DNA from 3 places in the Pseudarthrobacter sp. 05T312 genome. Region 1 is predicted to be linked to each of the others. Evidence: predicted binding sites of a transcription regulator. Region 1 holds the regulator's gene; each other region holds the start of a gene.
The links. The regulator LexA, encoded in region 1, represses DNA repair genes until DNA is damaged. The targets are predictions, from matches to a motif close to TCGAACANNTGTTCGA.
Positions count from the first base shown of each region.

Region 2: a site for LexA is predicted at 3,762-3,777, ahead of AC1DIP_RS02885 (LexA family protein). Genes of this name have one in related genera too.
Region 3: a site for LexA is predicted at 3,564-3,579, ahead of AC1DIP_RS08270 (DUF6504 family protein). Genes of this name have one in related genera too.

Region 1 is NZ_JBFTLY010000023.1:37,319-42,730, reverse strand. Features, by position in the region: gene hisH (imidazole glycerol phosphate synthase subunit HisH) at 1-150, opposite strand, end outside; gene hisB (imidazoleglycerol-phosphate dehydratase HisB) at 147-773, opposite strand; gene AC1DIP_RS20760 (histidinol-phosphate transaminase) at 835-1,953, opposite strand; gene AC1DIP_RS20755 (LysM peptidoglycan-binding domain-containing protein) at 2,073-2,423, opposite strand; gene lexA (transcriptional repressor LexA) at 2,777-3,511, shown strand; gene AC1DIP_RS20745 (ATP-dependent DNA helicase) at 3,560-5,412, opposite strand, start outside.
Region 2 is NZ_JBFTLY010000001.1:565,973-571,384, forward strand. Features, by position in the region: gene AC1DIP_RS02875 (DEAD/DEAH box helicase) at 1-3,050, shown strand, start outside; gene AC1DIP_RS02880 (hypothetical protein) at 3,154-3,588, opposite strand; gene AC1DIP_RS02885 (LexA family protein) at 3,792-4,223, shown strand; gene AC1DIP_RS02890 (Y-family DNA polymerase) at 4,256-5,412, shown strand, end outside.
Region 3 is NZ_JBFTLY010000004.1:128,905-134,316, forward strand. Features, by position in the region: gene AC1DIP_RS08265 (DNA polymerase III subunit alpha) at 1-3,166, opposite strand, end outside; gene AC1DIP_RS08270 (DUF6504 family protein) at 3,178-3,528, opposite strand; gene AC1DIP_RS08275 (hypothetical protein) at 3,660-4,049, shown strand; gene AC1DIP_RS08280 (chorismate mutase) at 4,056-4,376, opposite strand; gene AC1DIP_RS08285 (VOC family protein) at 4,396-4,818, shown strand; gene AC1DIP_RS08290 (SOS response-associated peptidase) at 4,844-5,412, opposite strand, start outside.

The sequences.
Region 1 (5,412 bases):
GCCGGCACGTTCCAGCGCGCGCACGGCCGAGCGGACGTTCCCGGACCCGTAGTCCAGCACCGTGACCGTGGGCTTGCCCTCCGGCGACGGCAGCCTGCGCGACGCCGACGGGTCGATGATTGCCCCGTCCTTCAGGACCTGCCCGCTCACAGCGCACCCTTGGTGGACGGGATGCCCTCAACCCGGGGATCCGGTTCGACGGCGGCGCGGAGGGCGCGGGCAAAGGCCTTGAACTGTGCCTCGACGATGTGGTGCGGGTCCCGGCCGGCAATCACGTTCATGTGCAGGCAGATGCCGGCGTGCAGGGTGATGGCCTCGAACACGTGGCGGGTCAGGGACCCTGTGAAGTGGCCGCCGATCAGGTGGTATTCCTGGCCCGCCGGCTCACCCCCGTGCACCAGATACGGGCGGCCGGACACGTCCACCACCGCATTGGCAAGGGCCTCATCCAGCGGCACGGTGGCTTCGCCGAACCGGCGGATGCCTGCCTTGTTGCCCAGGGCAGTCCGGAGGACCTCGCCGAAAGTGATGGCGACGTCCTCCACGGTGTGGTGGACGTCGATGTGGGTGTCGCCGGTGGCCTTGACCGTCATGTCGATCAGCGAGTGCTTGCACAGGGCGGTCAGCATGTGGTCGTAGAACGGCACCGAGGTATCGATGTCCGATACGCCGGTTCCGTCGAGGTTGATCTCCACGAGTACGGAGGACTCGCTGGTGGCACGCTCCATGCGGGCGGTCCGGGCAGCAGCCGTATTCGATCCGGTTGGACTCATGGTGAAGGATCCTTAGTGGGAGAAGGAGTGGTTCAAGGCGACCAGCGCCGCAGTATCAAGTCTAGGCGTGAAGCGCGGCGTGGCCGGCAAGGATGCGTTCCAGGGACGTGAGGAAGGCTGTGGTTTCCGCCTCAGTGCCTGCGGTGACCCGGAGGTGGCCCGGGATGCCCACGTCCCGGATGAGCACGCCCGCGTCCAGCAGTTCCTGCCAGACCTGGTGCGGATTTTCCAGGCCGCCAAAGAACACGTAGTTGGAGTCCGACGCGGCGGGCTTGAGGCCCATCCTGGTCAGTTCGGCCACGATGCGGTCCCGCTGCTTCTTGATGTCCTCGACGTCGGCCATGAGCGCTTCGCGGTGTTCGAGTGCGGCCAGGGCGGTGGCCTGGGTGATGGCGGACAGGTGGTACGGCAGGCGGACCAGGCGCAGGGCGTCGGTGACCTCGGGTGCAGCAGCCATGTAGCCGAGCCGGGCCCCCGCCAGGGCGAACGCCTTGCTCATGGTGCGGGACACGATCAGCCGCTCACGGCCGGGCAGGAGCGTCAGCGCGCTGGGCGTTCCGTCGTGCGCGAACTCGTGGTACGCCTCATCGACTATGACGATGGCCTGGCTGTCCGCACCGGCCTCGTAGACGGCCTCCACGACGTCCAGCCCAAGCCCGGTCCCGGTGGGGTTGTTGGGCGAGCAGAGGAACACGATGTTCGGCTGCAGTTCCTTGACCTGGCGGGCTGCGGACTCAGCGCTGAGATCGTAGCCTTCCGAGCGTTCCCCGGTGATGTACTGCGTGTCCGTTCCACTGGCCAGCAGTGGGTACATGGAGTACGTGGGCGGGAAGCCAAGGGCCGTGCGCCCTGGACCGCCGAAGGCCTGGAGGATCTGTTGCAGGACCTCGTTGGAACCGTTGGCTGCCCAAAGGTTGGTTTCGTCGAGCCCATGCCCGAGGTATTCCGCCAGGGCCTTCCGGAGCGCTGTGAACTCGCGGTCCGGGTAGCGGTTGAGGCCCGCGGCGGCTTCGGTAACGGCGGCGCTGATGGCGGCCCGCACATCGGCAGGAACACCATGGGTGTTTTCGTTGACGTTCAGCAGGATGGGGACGTCCAACTGGGGAGCCCCATAGGGAGTCAGTCCGCGAAGGTTGCTGCGGAGGGGAAGCCGGTTCAGACGTTCTAGCTGCTGGTTCACCTGAACAGTTTAGTTGCCGCGGCAACCGCCGGAAAATGTGACGGTTCCTGTTCGCTCCGGGCACGGCCAGGAGCGAGGCGGTGCCTGCAGCGCACCACACGGATCGCCGTGGCAGCTACTCAGTGCGTGGGAACGAACAGCTGCTGGCCTGGAAGGACGGTGCCGGCGTCAAGGTTGTTGAGCTGGACGATGTCCGCCACGACGTCGCGGGCGTCCCGGTCCGGAGCGACGGCGCCCGCAATGGCCCACAGCGACTGGCCGGACTGCACGGTCACCGTGACGGTGGGCGTCACGGCAAGGTCGGCGGCCGAGTCCGAGGCCTTGGCCGGGGAGTGGAAGAGGCCTGAAAGCGACAGCAGGAGTACAGCCAGGAGCACGAGCGGAACTCCGATCAGGACGATCCTCCCCCGGCGGGTCAGCCGCAGGGGTGCGGACGAAGGTGAAACCTGGTGAAGAGATAAAGCTGACATGAACTAAGCCCTCCTGGACTTGCCGTGCTGCCCGGGTGTCCGCCCGCTGCTGCCTTGCCGTTCATATCGCGCCGGACTTCTCCCGGCCGCGTATTCGAATGGGGCACCTGCTGGTTAGAACACATGTTCGAACTTTGCTTGTTAAGTTTTAGCACCTATCAACGAACATTGTCGAGACTCGCTAGAACAAATGTTTGAAAAAGCAATGTGGCTGGCCTAGTTTTGAAACCACAGAACATCCACCACTGAAGTTGAACAGCAGGGTCTGACAATGACAGTGGGAGTCCTTCCGGCGGCACTGTGGAACAGCGGCACACGGAAGATCCGGCGGCAAGCGAAAGGCATTGGCGAATATGGCAGCAGCAGCCGCCGGGGGCAGGACCGCCCCGCAATCCAAGAGGACAGCCAAGGGCCTGACCCCACGGCAGAAAAAGATCCTCGAAACCATCCAGCGCTCGGTCAACGAGAACGGTTATCCGCCCTCCATGCGCGAGATCGGCGATACCGTCGGCCTTGCGAGCCTGTCCAGCGTGACCCACCAGCTCTCACAGTTGGAGAAGCTGGGTTACCTGCGCCGCGACCCCAAGCGGCCGCGCGCCATGGAAGTGCTGATGCCGCTCACGCTCGACGGCGGGGGCAAAGGCGCCGGCGCGTCTCCTGCGCCGCAGGCTGCGGGCGGCGGCGCCACGGTCACCGAACTGCCCACCGCGCTGGATACGGCCATGGTTCCGCTGGTGGGCCGGATTGCCGCCGGCGGCCCCATCCTCGCCGAACAGCTCGTGGAAGACGTCATGCCGCTGCCCCGCCAGCTGGTGGGCCAGGGCGAACTTTTCATGCTGAGGGTGGCCGGTGACTCCATGGTGGACGCCGCCATTTGCGACGGCGACTGGGTGGTGGTGCGGCGGCAGGCTGACGCTGCCAACGGGGACATTGTTGCTGCCCTGCTGGACGACGAGGCGACCGTGAAGACGTTCCGCCAGCGCGACGGACACACCTGGCTGCTCCCCCAGAACACGCAGTACGAACCAATCCTGGGCGACCACGCCACCATCATGGGCAAGGTCGTCTCAGTCCTGCGTTCGCTCTAGCCTGCGCACGCCTGCGCGGCATCCGCGCAGGCGTTGTCCGGCGGTTTCTCAGGAAGCGTCTGCACCAAGCCGGGTGAGCGCAGCCAGCGCCTTGGCGCGATCGGTGGTGGCCCAGAACGGGGGCAGCGCCCCGCGCAGGAATCCCGCATAGCGTTCGGTGGCCAGCCGTGAGTCCAGGACAGCCACCACCCCTTTGTCCCCGGTAGACCTGATCAGGCGGCCGGCGCCCTGCGCAAGCCGGATGGCCGCGTGGGTGGCGGAAACGGACATGAAGCCGTTTCCCCCTGCCTGCGCCACGGCACGCGAACGCGCCGTCATGAGGGGATCGTCCGGCCGCGGGAAGGGGATGCGGTCTATCACCACCAGCCGGCAGGATCCTCCGGGAACGTCGACGCCCTGCCACAGGGACATGGTTCCGAAGAGGCAGGTGTCCGGTTCGTCGGCGAATTGCTTCACCAGGGCGGTCATGGTCGACTCGCCCTGGCAGAGAACAGTCATATTGAGCTTGGGCCGGAGGGCATCGGCGGCCTCTTCGGCGGCCCGACGCGAGGAGAACAGGCACAGGGCGCCCCCACCGGATGCCTTGATGAGTGCTTCGAGTTCTGACAGCGCTTCCGGTGACACGCCGCGGCCGGGCTTGGGCAGGTGGCCGGCGACGTAGAGGATGCCCTGTTTGGGATAGTCGAAGGGCGAGCCAACATCCACGCCCGTCCAGCTGGGGGCTCCGTCGCCTACCAGGCCCAGTCCCCCGGCCGCCGGTTCAAAGGCGGAGCCAATGGCCAGGGTGGCAGAGGTCAGCACGACGGTATGGTCCGCAAAAAGCCCCTCCCGCAGCCTCCCGGCGACGGATAGTGGGGCTATGTTGATCAGCACCGGTGCACTGTCATCGGGCGGTGAGTATCCCTGGCCGGGGTCGAAGGTGCTGGCGCGGGAAAACCACACCACTTCGCGGTTCTCGCGTGCAGCAATGAGCCTTTCGCAGAGTTCCAGGATGAGCATCAGCCGGGAACGCGCCAGCTGCCGCCCGCCGTCGGCTGTGGTGTTGCTGTCTCCTTTGGAATCGGACAACGCGGCCCGGCACGCTTCACGCAATTGGTCCACGCAGTCGAGCTGTTCATCGTTCAGCCCGTTGGGAAGCAGACCGTTCGGCGCGCCGGCAAGAGCCAGCTCCAGGTTTGCAGCTGCGGCGTTCAGGGCATCAACGGTGATGGCGGTATGTTTCCGGGCACCCGAAGCGGCAGCGTGGACCATAGCCACGGACAACTGTCCGGACACGGCGCCAGTGACCCGGTCCTGCAGTTCGTGCGCTTCGTCCACCACCACGACGTCGTATTCGGGCAGGACCGCGAGTCCCTCGAACGCGCTGACGGCCAGCATGGCGTGGTTGGTCACCACCACATCGGCGTCGGCTGCGTCCTGGCGGGCGAGTTCGCTGAAGCATTCGGCGGCCATTGGGCATTTCTGTGCCCCCAGGCATTCCATCGACGTCACGGAAACCTGGCGCCAGGCACGGTCGGTCACACCCGGCAGGAGCTCGTCCCTGTCGCCGGTGGCTGTCTTTTCAGCCCATTCGCGGAGCCGCACCACTTCCTTGCCAAGCTGCGACGATGGTCCGCCCACGGAAGCAGCGAAATGTGGAACGCTGGTGTCCTCTCCCAGGGAGAAGAGCTGACCTTCCGAGGGCTCCTCTGACGGGAACCCGCCTTCAAGCTTGTGGCGGCAAACGTAGTTGGACCGCCCCTTGACCAGGGCAACCTTGACCGGCCGGTCCAGTGCCGGCGTGATGTTCTTCAGGAGCCGGGGCAGGTCCCTGCCCACAATCTGGGTCTGCAATGCCAGCGTGGCCGTGGACACCAGGGCCGGCTTGTTGCTTTCCAGGGCATGGGCGATAAGCGGCACCA
Region 2 (5,412 bases), on a different contig from region 1:
TTTTGCCCATCGCGGTGCCTGCCAGCCAGGACCCCGAGACAGCACTCAACGACAACAAGAAGTACAAGGTTGTTTGGGACGTCCTGCAGGCCCTCCGCGCGCACGATGACCGGTTTGACGCGATGATCAACAAGCTTGAACTCAACCGGAACATCAACAACAAGATCGACGTCATCACGGTGGCAGACCCGTTCGGGGGCGGACCTGTTGGACCCGGTGATGCCGACAACAACGGAACCGGCACACAAGCTCTGTTCCACATGGCCGCCGCGGACCAGTGGCGAAACGCCATCTTCGCCCGCATGGTCCGGAAAGTCGGTGACCGCCGCTACTGGGAATCCTGGGCCAAGGACGTCAAGGAGATCGCTGACCGGCACGTGCTCCGGATCAAATCCATATTGGACGGTGAGGACCAGCGGCCGCGGGAGGAATTCAGTGTCTTCCTGCAGGGTCTGCGCGGGAACCTGAATGACTCCATCTCCGAGTCGGACGCCATCGACATGCTCTCCCAGCACCTGATTACCAAGCCGGTGTTCGAGGCCCTCTTTGAGGGCTATTCTTTCGCGGCCAACAACCCGGTTTCCCAGGTTATGGACTCCATGGTCGACATCCTTGAGAAGTACAACTTGGACTCAGAGGTCGCGAGCCTGGAATCGTTCTACCGGTCCGTCCGGGTCCGAGCCGAAGGCATTACCAATGCTGAAGGTAAGCAGAAGATCGTCACCGAGCTCTATGAGAAGTTCTTCAAACTTGCCTTCCCCCGCACCGCGGAATCCCTGGGTATCGTTTACACCCCGGTGGAGGTGGTGGACTTCATCATCCGCGCGGTCGATGACATCCTAGGAGAGCATTTCGGTGCCTCCATCAGCGATGAGGGTGTCCACGTCCTGGACCCTTTCACCGGCACTGGAACCTTCATCGTCCGGCTACTACAGTCCGGCAGGATCAAGCCAGCGGACCTTCTGCGCAAGTACACCTCGGAGCTGCACGCCAACGAACTGCTGCTCATGGCGTACTACATCGCCGCGATCAACATCGAAGCCACCCTTCACGGCCTCATGGAGCAACAGGCGACCGAACAAGGTAAAGAGCCAGATGAGGTGCCATATCTGCCATTCGACGGAATCGTCCTGACTGACACCTTTCAGATGACCGAAGCCGGCGACACCCTAGACGACTTCGTCTTCACGACCAACAACTCGCGTGTTGTGGCCCAGAACGCCCTCGACATTCGTGTCATTATCGGAAACCCGCCTTACTCCGTGGGCCAGTCCAGCGGCAACGACAATAACGCAAACCTCAAATATCCCACCCTGGACGAGTCGATCCGAAACACCTACGCGGAGCGCTCTACGGCAACGAACAAGAACTCTCTTTACGACTCCTATATTCGGGCAATTCGATGGGGTTCCAACCGCATCCTCAACTCCGCAGACGGCGGAGTCCTGTGCTTCATTACAAACGGGGGCTATATCGACGGGAACACCGCCGACGGGCTGCGAAAAACGCTCAGTTCAGAGTTTCACTGCATCTATGTCTACAACCTCCGTGGTAACGCAGGGCTTTCAGGCGAGCAACGCCGGAAAGAGAAGGACAACGTTTTCGGTGTGGGGAGCAAAACCACCGCCGCCATTCTCCTGTTGGTGAAGAAGCCTGGCGCCGTAAACACCTGCAATCTGCGCTACAGAGATATTGGGGACTACCTGAGCCGCTCTGAAAAGCTTTCAATCGTGGAAGCGGCCAGCATGGACAGCATCCCCTGGGAAGTTCTAACGCCTGCGTCTAACGGAGACTGGATAAACCAGCGGAGCGCGAACTTTGAAACCTTCCCGCCTATTAGTGCCAAACATGAAGGTGGCCAAGGCATCTTCGCCTTGCACACGGGTGGACTCAAAACTAACCGTGATGCTTGGGTCTACAACGCGTCGGAGGAGAAGCTTCGCAGAAATGTGGAGTCAATGGTCGCCTTCTACAACTCCGAGGTTGAGCGCTACGCCAAGGACGGTGCAGGTCAGCCCGTGGATAGCTTTATCAATACGGATCCAACGAAGCTGAGCTGGAACCGGGCAGACAAGTCTCAACTCCAGCGAGGCATCACCTACTCGGCCAAACTCGACGGATACCGAGATGCCTCCTATCGACCTTTCAACCGGCAGCGCGTACATTTCTCTCGTCAACTCAATGACATGGTGTACCAGTTGCAGTCGGTTTACCCCATGCCCACGACGGAAAACTTTGGTCTCTACGTCGTTTCGGGCACGCCTCGGACCCCATTCTCCTTGATGGCAGTGGACGCCCTACCCGATGTCGGTTATTTCATGGACGCAGGGCAGTTCTTTCCTCGATACATCTATTCCCCAGCGGTTGCCGGAACCTTATTTGATACCGGTGACGGTCAGATGCAGCGGACCGACAACATCACGGACAGCGCCCTCGCTGCCTATCGCGCCGCCTACGGCGAGAGCGTCACAAAGGATGACATCTTCCACTACGTTTACGGGCTCCTGCACTCCGTGGAGTACCGAACAACATTCGCCGCGGACCTGAAGAAGACGCTGCCGCGCATCCCGCAGGTTCCTGGCCCAGAGCGGTTCCGCGCCTTCGTGAACGCCGGTCAGGCCCTGTCTGATCTTCACATCGGCTACGAATCGCTGGAACCTTACCCTATAGAGGAGGCCACGACCGCCCTTGCCGTTAGCCAGGACGACTTCGCCAAATACGCCGTCACGAAGATCAGGTACGCAGGGAAGGCCGGATCTTGGGACAAAACCCGGATCATCTACAACTCGCGCATAACCTTGGAAGGCATCCCTGAAGAGGTCCACCGCTACAAGCTCGGTTCGAGGTCGGCCCTGGACTGGATCCTGGAGCGTTACCAGGTCAAGACGGACAAGGCATCCGGCATCGTCAACGACCCGAATGACTGGTCTCGGGAGCACAAGGAGCCGCGCTACATCATCGACCTTATTGGCAGGATTGTCAGGCTCAGTCTTGAAACCAACCGGATCGTGGACGAACTTCCCGGGCTGGGACTGACGGCTGAGGGGTAGGGATTAGCCTGCTCTGAGCTATCCCTCGAACCTCGCTGCGCTGTAAGAAGCAACCGCGAGGAGCACTAAGGTGAACCCGGCTGACACTTGATCCCTGGTCTGGCTACGGTCCGCTCGTTAGCTGCGCCTTCTTCAACGCAATTTCGCGTTCGTCCTTGCCGAGGGCGCCGGCGAAGGGGCTCATTTGCCGGAGGTCGCTGCCAAGCTCATCACCTCGCAGCATCTCAAGCTCCGCCGCATCCACCGGCAGGTCCAGAATCTCCTCCCACCGGTCCACCCCGCCTTCAGCCATTGGGGCTCTGGGCGTTTCGCGCATGCGCCGGATGTTCGCTCTGGCCAGGTCGCGCAGCTCCGGGTGATCGCGGAGCTTGGCAGCGAGAAGGACGTGCAGCTCGTACGGGAAGCGCTCTTCACGCCCCAATCCGCGCGGGCGCCGGGCGACGGCGGCATCCAGGGCAGCCTGAACCACGCAGATGCTGCAGTCGAGTTCTTGAGCGATGGCCTCAACGGACAGGCCGACGGCCCTTAGTGACAGCACAGCCTCCGGTCGGCCCGTCTGCTGTCTCTCCCTCCGCCGGTGCTTGCTTCGCCTGACGCACCAGGCGAGCCGTGAGCTCATCGTCCATTCCGCGAATGCTACCCCTCGCCAGTGCAACCCCTGCATTGCGTTCGGGCAGGCTCTTTTGTCCGGGGTCACGCGTACACTTGTTGTCGAAAGTATGTTCGAATAAAAGGTGTGTTGTGCGTGTAATTGTTGGCCCCTGCGTGGTAGATGCGGGGATGTCTAAGCTGCTGGTCCTGGCCTCGCCGGTGCCGGTCGCGGCCGGTTACCCATCACCTGCCCAGGACTACTTCGAGGGCCGGATCGACCTGAACGAACACTTGATCAAGGACGTCACGAGCACCTATATCGTGCGTGTGTCCGGATCATCGATGGGGGGTGCGGGGATCATCGATGGGGACGAACTAATCGTGAACCGGTCGCTCGAACCGCACGACGGGTGCGTGGTCGTGGCGGTCCTGGACGGGGAGCTGACCATCAAAAGGCTGCGGATCACGGCCAGCGGCGTCGTGCTGCAGGCCGAGAACCCCGCCTACCCTGACATCCCCGTGCCGTCCCTTTCCGACCTGACGATCTGGGGCGTTGCCACCAGGTGTCTTCACCATGTGTAGCGCGCGCTTTCGCATCAGATGCGGACCGGGTCATGTCTAAGCCGGCTGTGATGCGGCGGATGCCGCAGATTGCCCACGTGGACGTCAACTGCTTCTATGCCTCCGCGGAGCGGGCGTTCGCCCCCTCTCTGGAGGGCAAACCGGTGATCGTGCTGTCCAACAATGACGGCTGCGCCGTCACGCGGTCGCCGGAGGCCAAGAAGCTTGGCATCGCGATGGGCGATCCGTGGTTCAAGCTCGCCCCCAGGGCCAAGGAGTGGGGGCTCGTGGCCCTGTCCAGCAACTACGAGCTCTACGGTGACATCAGCGCCAGGGTGATGGAACTGCTGGGCCGGTACTCGGCGTGGCTCGAGGTGTACAGCATCGACGAGGCGTTCCTGGGCGTCAAAGGTGAACCCGAGCAGCTGCTCGACCTCGGCAGGTCCATGAAGGCCGCGGTGCGGCGGCACGTAGGCGTGCCCGTCTGCGTCGGGATCGCGCCCACGAAGACCCTGGCGAAGCTCTGCAACAAGTGGGCCAAGAACAACCCGGCATTCGGGGGAGTGTGCCACTGGGAGTCCGTCCCGGCGCCGGTACGGGAAACACTGCTGGAGCGGCTCTCCGTAGAGGAGGTCTGGGGCATCGCGGGCCGGCTGACGAGGCGACTGAACGGCATGGGGATCTTCACGATCCTCGATCTTGTCCGCGCCGACCCGGTCGTGATCCGCGACCGTTTCTCGATCGTCATGATGCGCACCGTCCTGGAGCTGCAGGGCACCCCGTGCATCCCGATGGAGGAGGAGCGGATCGGGCGCGATCAGCTGATCTTCTCCCGCTCCTTCGCCAAGCCCATCACCACCGCTGCCGGCATCCGACAGGTGATGAGCGTTTACGGGCAGCAGGCCTCGGCGCGGCTGGCGAAGCACGGGCTGCAGGCCAAGGTCCTCACCGCGTTCGCCGGCACCTCGCACTTCAACCCGAAAGACACGTCCTACCCCTCGGTATGCGTCCCGCTGCCGATGCCCACCGCCGACCCTGTGCTCCTGACCAAGGCTGCCCACGCGCTCCTGCCGCGGATCGTCGAAGGCATCCGCTACGCCAGGGCCGGCATCATGGTCACCGACCTGCGCCCAACCGGCAACCAGGCGCCGCTGTCCCTCTTCGAGAACCCGCACGAGGAGCGGCACATCGGCTCCCTCCTCGAGGACGT
Region 3 (5,412 bases), on a different contig from region 1:
CAACCCGAACCCCCGCCACCAGCACTTCGGTGCCGTTGCGCAGGCTGAGGAGCTTATCTGCCGTGGTGACGCCCAGCCGCTCCAGCAGGGGCCGGTGGCTGTCCATCAAGTGGGTACTGACATCCACGGCCATGAGGTCAAGTTCCGCCCGGACGTTTTCCACCACCGTGGGGGCTGGAAGCCCGGGTTTGATATTGCGCAGTTCGATGTCGCCCAGGGGCAGGGACAACTGCCCTTCCAGGACCTCAACGCCCTTCTTTCCTGTCTTTGCTGTTTGGAGCTGCTGCAGATGGTGCACCAGGTCCGCGCGGTTGGCAGGGCCTCCGGCTTCCCGGTGCAGGGAATCAAAAGCCCCCAGCTGCGCAAGGCGCCTGATGCTGGGCTTGCTCAGCCGCGAGCGCGCCCGAAGGTCCGCCAGCGAGTCGTAAGGCTGGCCGGCGACGATCCGTTTCAGTTCTGCAGCAGACAGGCCGTAGATTCCGTTCAGACTGAGCCGGATTCCGAGCCGGCCCGCATCCGCGCCTGACGCGATCCGCTCCACCCGGTATTCGGCTTTGCTCCGGTTAATGTCCAGGGGAAGGATGGGGATACCCAACCGGCGGGCTTCGGCCACCAGCAGCCGTTTGGGATACATGCCGGGGTCGTGCTCCCACAGGCCTGCAAGGAAAGCTTCGGGGTGGTGTGTCTTCAGCCAGGCGGACTGGTAGGTGGGGACGGCGAAGGCGGCCCCGTGGGCCTTGCAGAAACCGAAACTGGCAAAGGACTTCAATGTCCCCCACACCTTGTCCACTACTTCAGGGGTATACCCGTTGCCCTTGGCATGGCGCCGGAAGTACTCCTCCACCCTGGCTTCACCGGCCTCGTTGCTCAACGCCCTGCGGAATTCATCGGCTTTGGCCAGCCCGCAGCCGGTCATGACATCCAGCGTCTTCAGGATCTGTTCGTGGAAAACCGTGACCCCGTGGGTTTCCTGCAGCACTGGTTTGAGGTCAGGGTGCGGGTAGACCTCGGGGGCGAACCCGTGCCGGTGTTCCAGGAAAGGCCGTACCATGTCCGATTTCATGGGCCCCGGGCGGAACAGGGAAATATCGATGATGAGGTCGTTGAACTCCCGTGGCGCCATCTTGCCGATCAATTCGCGCTGTCCGGGGGATTCGATCTGGAAGCAGCCAAGGGTATGCGTGCTCCTGATCAGCTCATAGGTGGCTTCGTCGTCGAGGGGGACGGCATTCAGGTCGATCCTGCCGTTGGCGGCAATGTAATCCGGCCCCGAACCAACAGGTCCTGCGGGGTGGGTCCCGGCCTCCACCACTTCTTCCTTTGAGGGGTGGATCCTGATGATTTCCCGGACGGCAAAAGCCATGGCGCTTTGCATGCGGACACCCAGGACATCGAGTTTGAGCATGCCCATGGGGTCCATGTCGTGTTTGTCGAACTGGCTCATGGGCAGGCCAAGTCCGCTTGGCTGGACCGGTGTGCGGTCCAGGAGCGTGGCATCGCCCAGGATCACCCCGCATGGGTGCATGGATATGTGGCGCGGCAACCGGTCGAGTCGTTCGGTCAGGTCTACCAGCAGGTCAAGTTGCTGGTTTCCCTGCGCGTCGGACTGCTCCACCCTTCCGGCAAATTCCCGCAGTTCGGGTTTTTCCTGGAGGGCTTCACGGAATTTCCGTGCGGAAAACCGCCACAGCTGCTTGGCGATCTCCCCCACCTCGCCATCATCCATGCCCAGCGCCAGCCCGGCGTCGCGGACTGCACCACGGGCCCGGTATCCGTTCTGCATGCTCATCAGGGTTACGCGCTCGGAGCCGAAACGCTCGAAGATCCGGCGGTAGACGTTGTGGCGTTCGGCGCTTTCGACGTCAATGTCGATGTCCGGGAGCGTGGCACGGTCGTTGGAGAGGAAGCGTTCAAAGATCAGGTCATGCTGGAGGGGGTTCACGTGGCTGACGTCAATCAAGTAGTTGACCAGGCTGGATGCTCCCGATCCCCTGGCTGCCGCCCTGACCCCCATGTCCTGGATCATCCTGGAGACCTCGGCAACAGTGAGGAAGTAGGAGGAAAAGCCCAGGTTGTTGATGATCCCCAGTTCATGGTCCAAACGGGCCAGCATGTCCCGTTCCGCCGTACCTCCGATGCCAGGGAACCGCCTGCCGATTCCCGCATGGCAGCGCTGGAGGAGTTCTGTATGGGGATCCTGGCTGATACCGATGACGGCAGCTTCCGGCACCACGGGCTGTTTCCATCCCATGTCAGTGGCGGGGTCGATCCTGCAGAGGTCGGCGAGCGCCTCGGTCTGCGCCATCAATTGCTTGAGGTCTGCGGCACCATAACCGGCGGCGGAGATGATTTCCTTGCCAAGGCCCAGCATTTGATCCGCTGATTTCAACCACCCCTGGCCAGTGGGTTGCAGCAGTGGTTCCCCTGCCAGTTCAGGCAGGGACTTCAAGGTCCGTGCAGAGTCCAGGACATCTGCGGTTGGTGCGCCGTCCGCTGCGCAATACCGGACGGCGTTGGTGAGGACTGCAGGAACGTGGTGTTCCTCCGCGAGCCGCAGCATGCGCACAGCGTGCGCCGTGCTGAATGGGCTGCCTGGCGCGCTGAGTTGGGAGACGGTTTCCGCCACCACCGTTCCGGCGGGCATTGCGTCAAGCCATTGCTTGAACAGGGTCCTGGGACGCAGGTAGCGCCGCCCGCCCATGGCCCGGCCCACGTCCGAGTCCGGGCCGAGCAGTACCGTCAGCACCGGCTTGAGGGTCTTGGGGTCAAGGGTGCGGGAGGCCAGCTCGGCCCGGGTAACCGCTGCCGGCACCACTCCCCCGGCTTTCCCGGAGGTCCTCGCGTGCGCATCGGAAACAAGCCGGCACAAGGCGCGGTAGCCGGCACCGTTGTTCTGCCCCCTGGCCAGCACCACCACCCTGCCGGCTACCTGGGTGCGGTGATCGCCGTCGTCGTCAAATACCGCAAGGTCCACCCCCACAATGGGGTCGATGCCCGCCGCCATGCAGGCTTTGAGGTGCTTGATGGTGCCGTACAGGCCGTCCCGGTCGGTGCAGGCGAGGGCTGTGGCGCCATCGGCGGCGGCAGCCATGGCCAGTTCCTCCGGCCAGGAAACTCCGTAATGGGCGCTGAAGGCTGTGGAAACGTGCAGGTGGGTAAAGCTCATGCTGTTCCGGGTCAGGCAGTTCTGGGGTGAAGGGCGTCATGGATGCGCACCAGCCGCCAACGGTTGCTGCGGAGATGGCGGGAAAGGTCAAGGGTCAGGGCTTCTTCCCCGGGCTGGTCCTGCGCGGCGGCGGAACGGGAGGCCCCCCGGGCTGGCAGCACCTGGACCCGCCAGATTTCGTGGTCCACTACTCCGGGCCCGCTGCCCAGCGGAGCCCTGCTGTCCTCAGCCCACCACTGCCGGCGTTCGTACCAGCGGACGGGTTCTGCGCAGACGGTGTAGGACACACCGGCCCACACCAATGATTCCGGCTCACCGGTGGCAGCACACGCCACGTCAACGGATTCGCTGAACATGCCCATGCGCACCTCCCGGACCTGGCCCATCACAACTATATTCGAACATGTATTCGAATAAAATCAGTCTACGCCGGGTTCGCACCAAAACATAGGCGGGGGTGGACGGGGCGTGCGGCAGGGAGCAGGATGTTGGCATGAGTACCGATGACGCGCTCCTGAAGCAGGCCAGCATCAAGACCCAGGACTCCACCCTGGTTGCGACGTTCGATATCGACGGCACCATTCCGGTATCGGGCGCCTACGTGGTGGGGCTGATGGGGGCCTCGCCCGACTATTCGGCGCAGCGCCGGCTGTGCATTGAATTCATGAACGGGGAGGCAATCGCCTGCTACTCGTTCAACCGGGACCAGGGAATCGAGGAGGATTTCGACCTGTCCGGAGTGTCCCACTCGGAGAACAGCATCACCGGAAGCTTTCCCATGACGGCCTTGAACGGGCTCGGGAAGGGGCACGTCCTGTCAGCCTTCAGTGAAGCGGACGGCCGGGAGTTCCAGCACGGGGTGCCGGTGGAGGAAGCTCTTTAGGCTTCCTCAGCTGTTTTCTTTGTGGATCCGCAGTTCAAGTTCAATGAATGCGGAGATCATGGCCCGGTAGGTTGCTTCAACGATGTCCGGGTCGATGTCCTTTTTCTCCGCAGCCGACCGCACGTGTTCGATGATCCGCTCCACGCGGCCCGGGGCACGCACTTCCGCGTCGTCGCCCTTCAGCGTGCCGGCGATCCTGATCAGCCGCTCGCGGCGGGCGATCAGGGTGACGATCTGGTCATCGACTTCGTCAACGGCCACCCGGACAGCAGCGAGCTGTTCCCTGTCGGCGCGGGCATCCCGGTCGTTTCCTTGAATTGTCGCCATCATCTGACACTATCGAAGCATGGAGCCCAGAGTCGACTTTATTTCCCTCGGCGTGCGCAGTGTCGAGGAGTCCCGTGCCTTCTACGTTGATGGCCTCGGTTGGCCGGTCCACCGCGAAGTTGCCGGGGAAGTGCTGTTCATCCAGGTGAACCACGGCCTGGTGCTTTCGCTCTGGGATGCCCGCCAGATGCAGGCCGAAGCCGTTACCGGCCGACCTGACGGGATTCCCTGCATTACCTTGAGCCACAACCTTGGCAGCCCCGAAGAGGTGGACAGCGTCATGGAACAGGCCGCTGCCGCGGGGGCAGCAGTTATTGCCGAGCCCGTCACCAAGGCCTGGGGCGGCTACACGGGGTACTTTGCCGATCCCGACGGTTTTCGCTGGGAAGTGGCGTACAACCCCACCTGGGCAGTGGACGACGCCGGTACGGTCACCGTCTGAGGGCAGTACACCCCGCGCAGGGCTGCTAGAATAGCGCTTCCACCGGGCGGATGAGTTCCGGACCGTTGTTGCGGACGTTGCCCACTTCCTTGCCCACCGATTCCACGTGCCAGTCCGCAGCGGCGTCCTTGACCCCTGACCGCACCAGGTCAACCAGCGCGGCGGCATCATCGGCCTGCGGGTCCAGCCAGGCCTCCATGGTGGACTTATCCATGGGCAGCGGCACCCTGTCGTGGAGTTCGGTCAACTTCCCAAAGATGGTGGATTCCGCCCCGGGCGGAGGGGTGTCCGCCGTGAGGATCGAGGTGGACAGCAACCAGCGGCCCGGCTCCCCCTCCGGAACGGACGGGTCCTTCCACCACTCATACAGGCCGGCGAAGGCCAGGCCGCGGTCCCCACCGGGATGGACGTAGTACGGCTGCTTCGCCTTCCCCGGGCCTTGCTTCCATTCGTAGTAGCCATCGGCCGGGACGGCACAGCGTCGGGACTGCACAGCCTTGCGGAAGGCAGGCTTGTCCAGCACCGATTCACTCCTGGCGTTGATCATGCGGGAGCCGATGCCTGGATCCTTGGCCCAGGACGGAACCAGGCCCC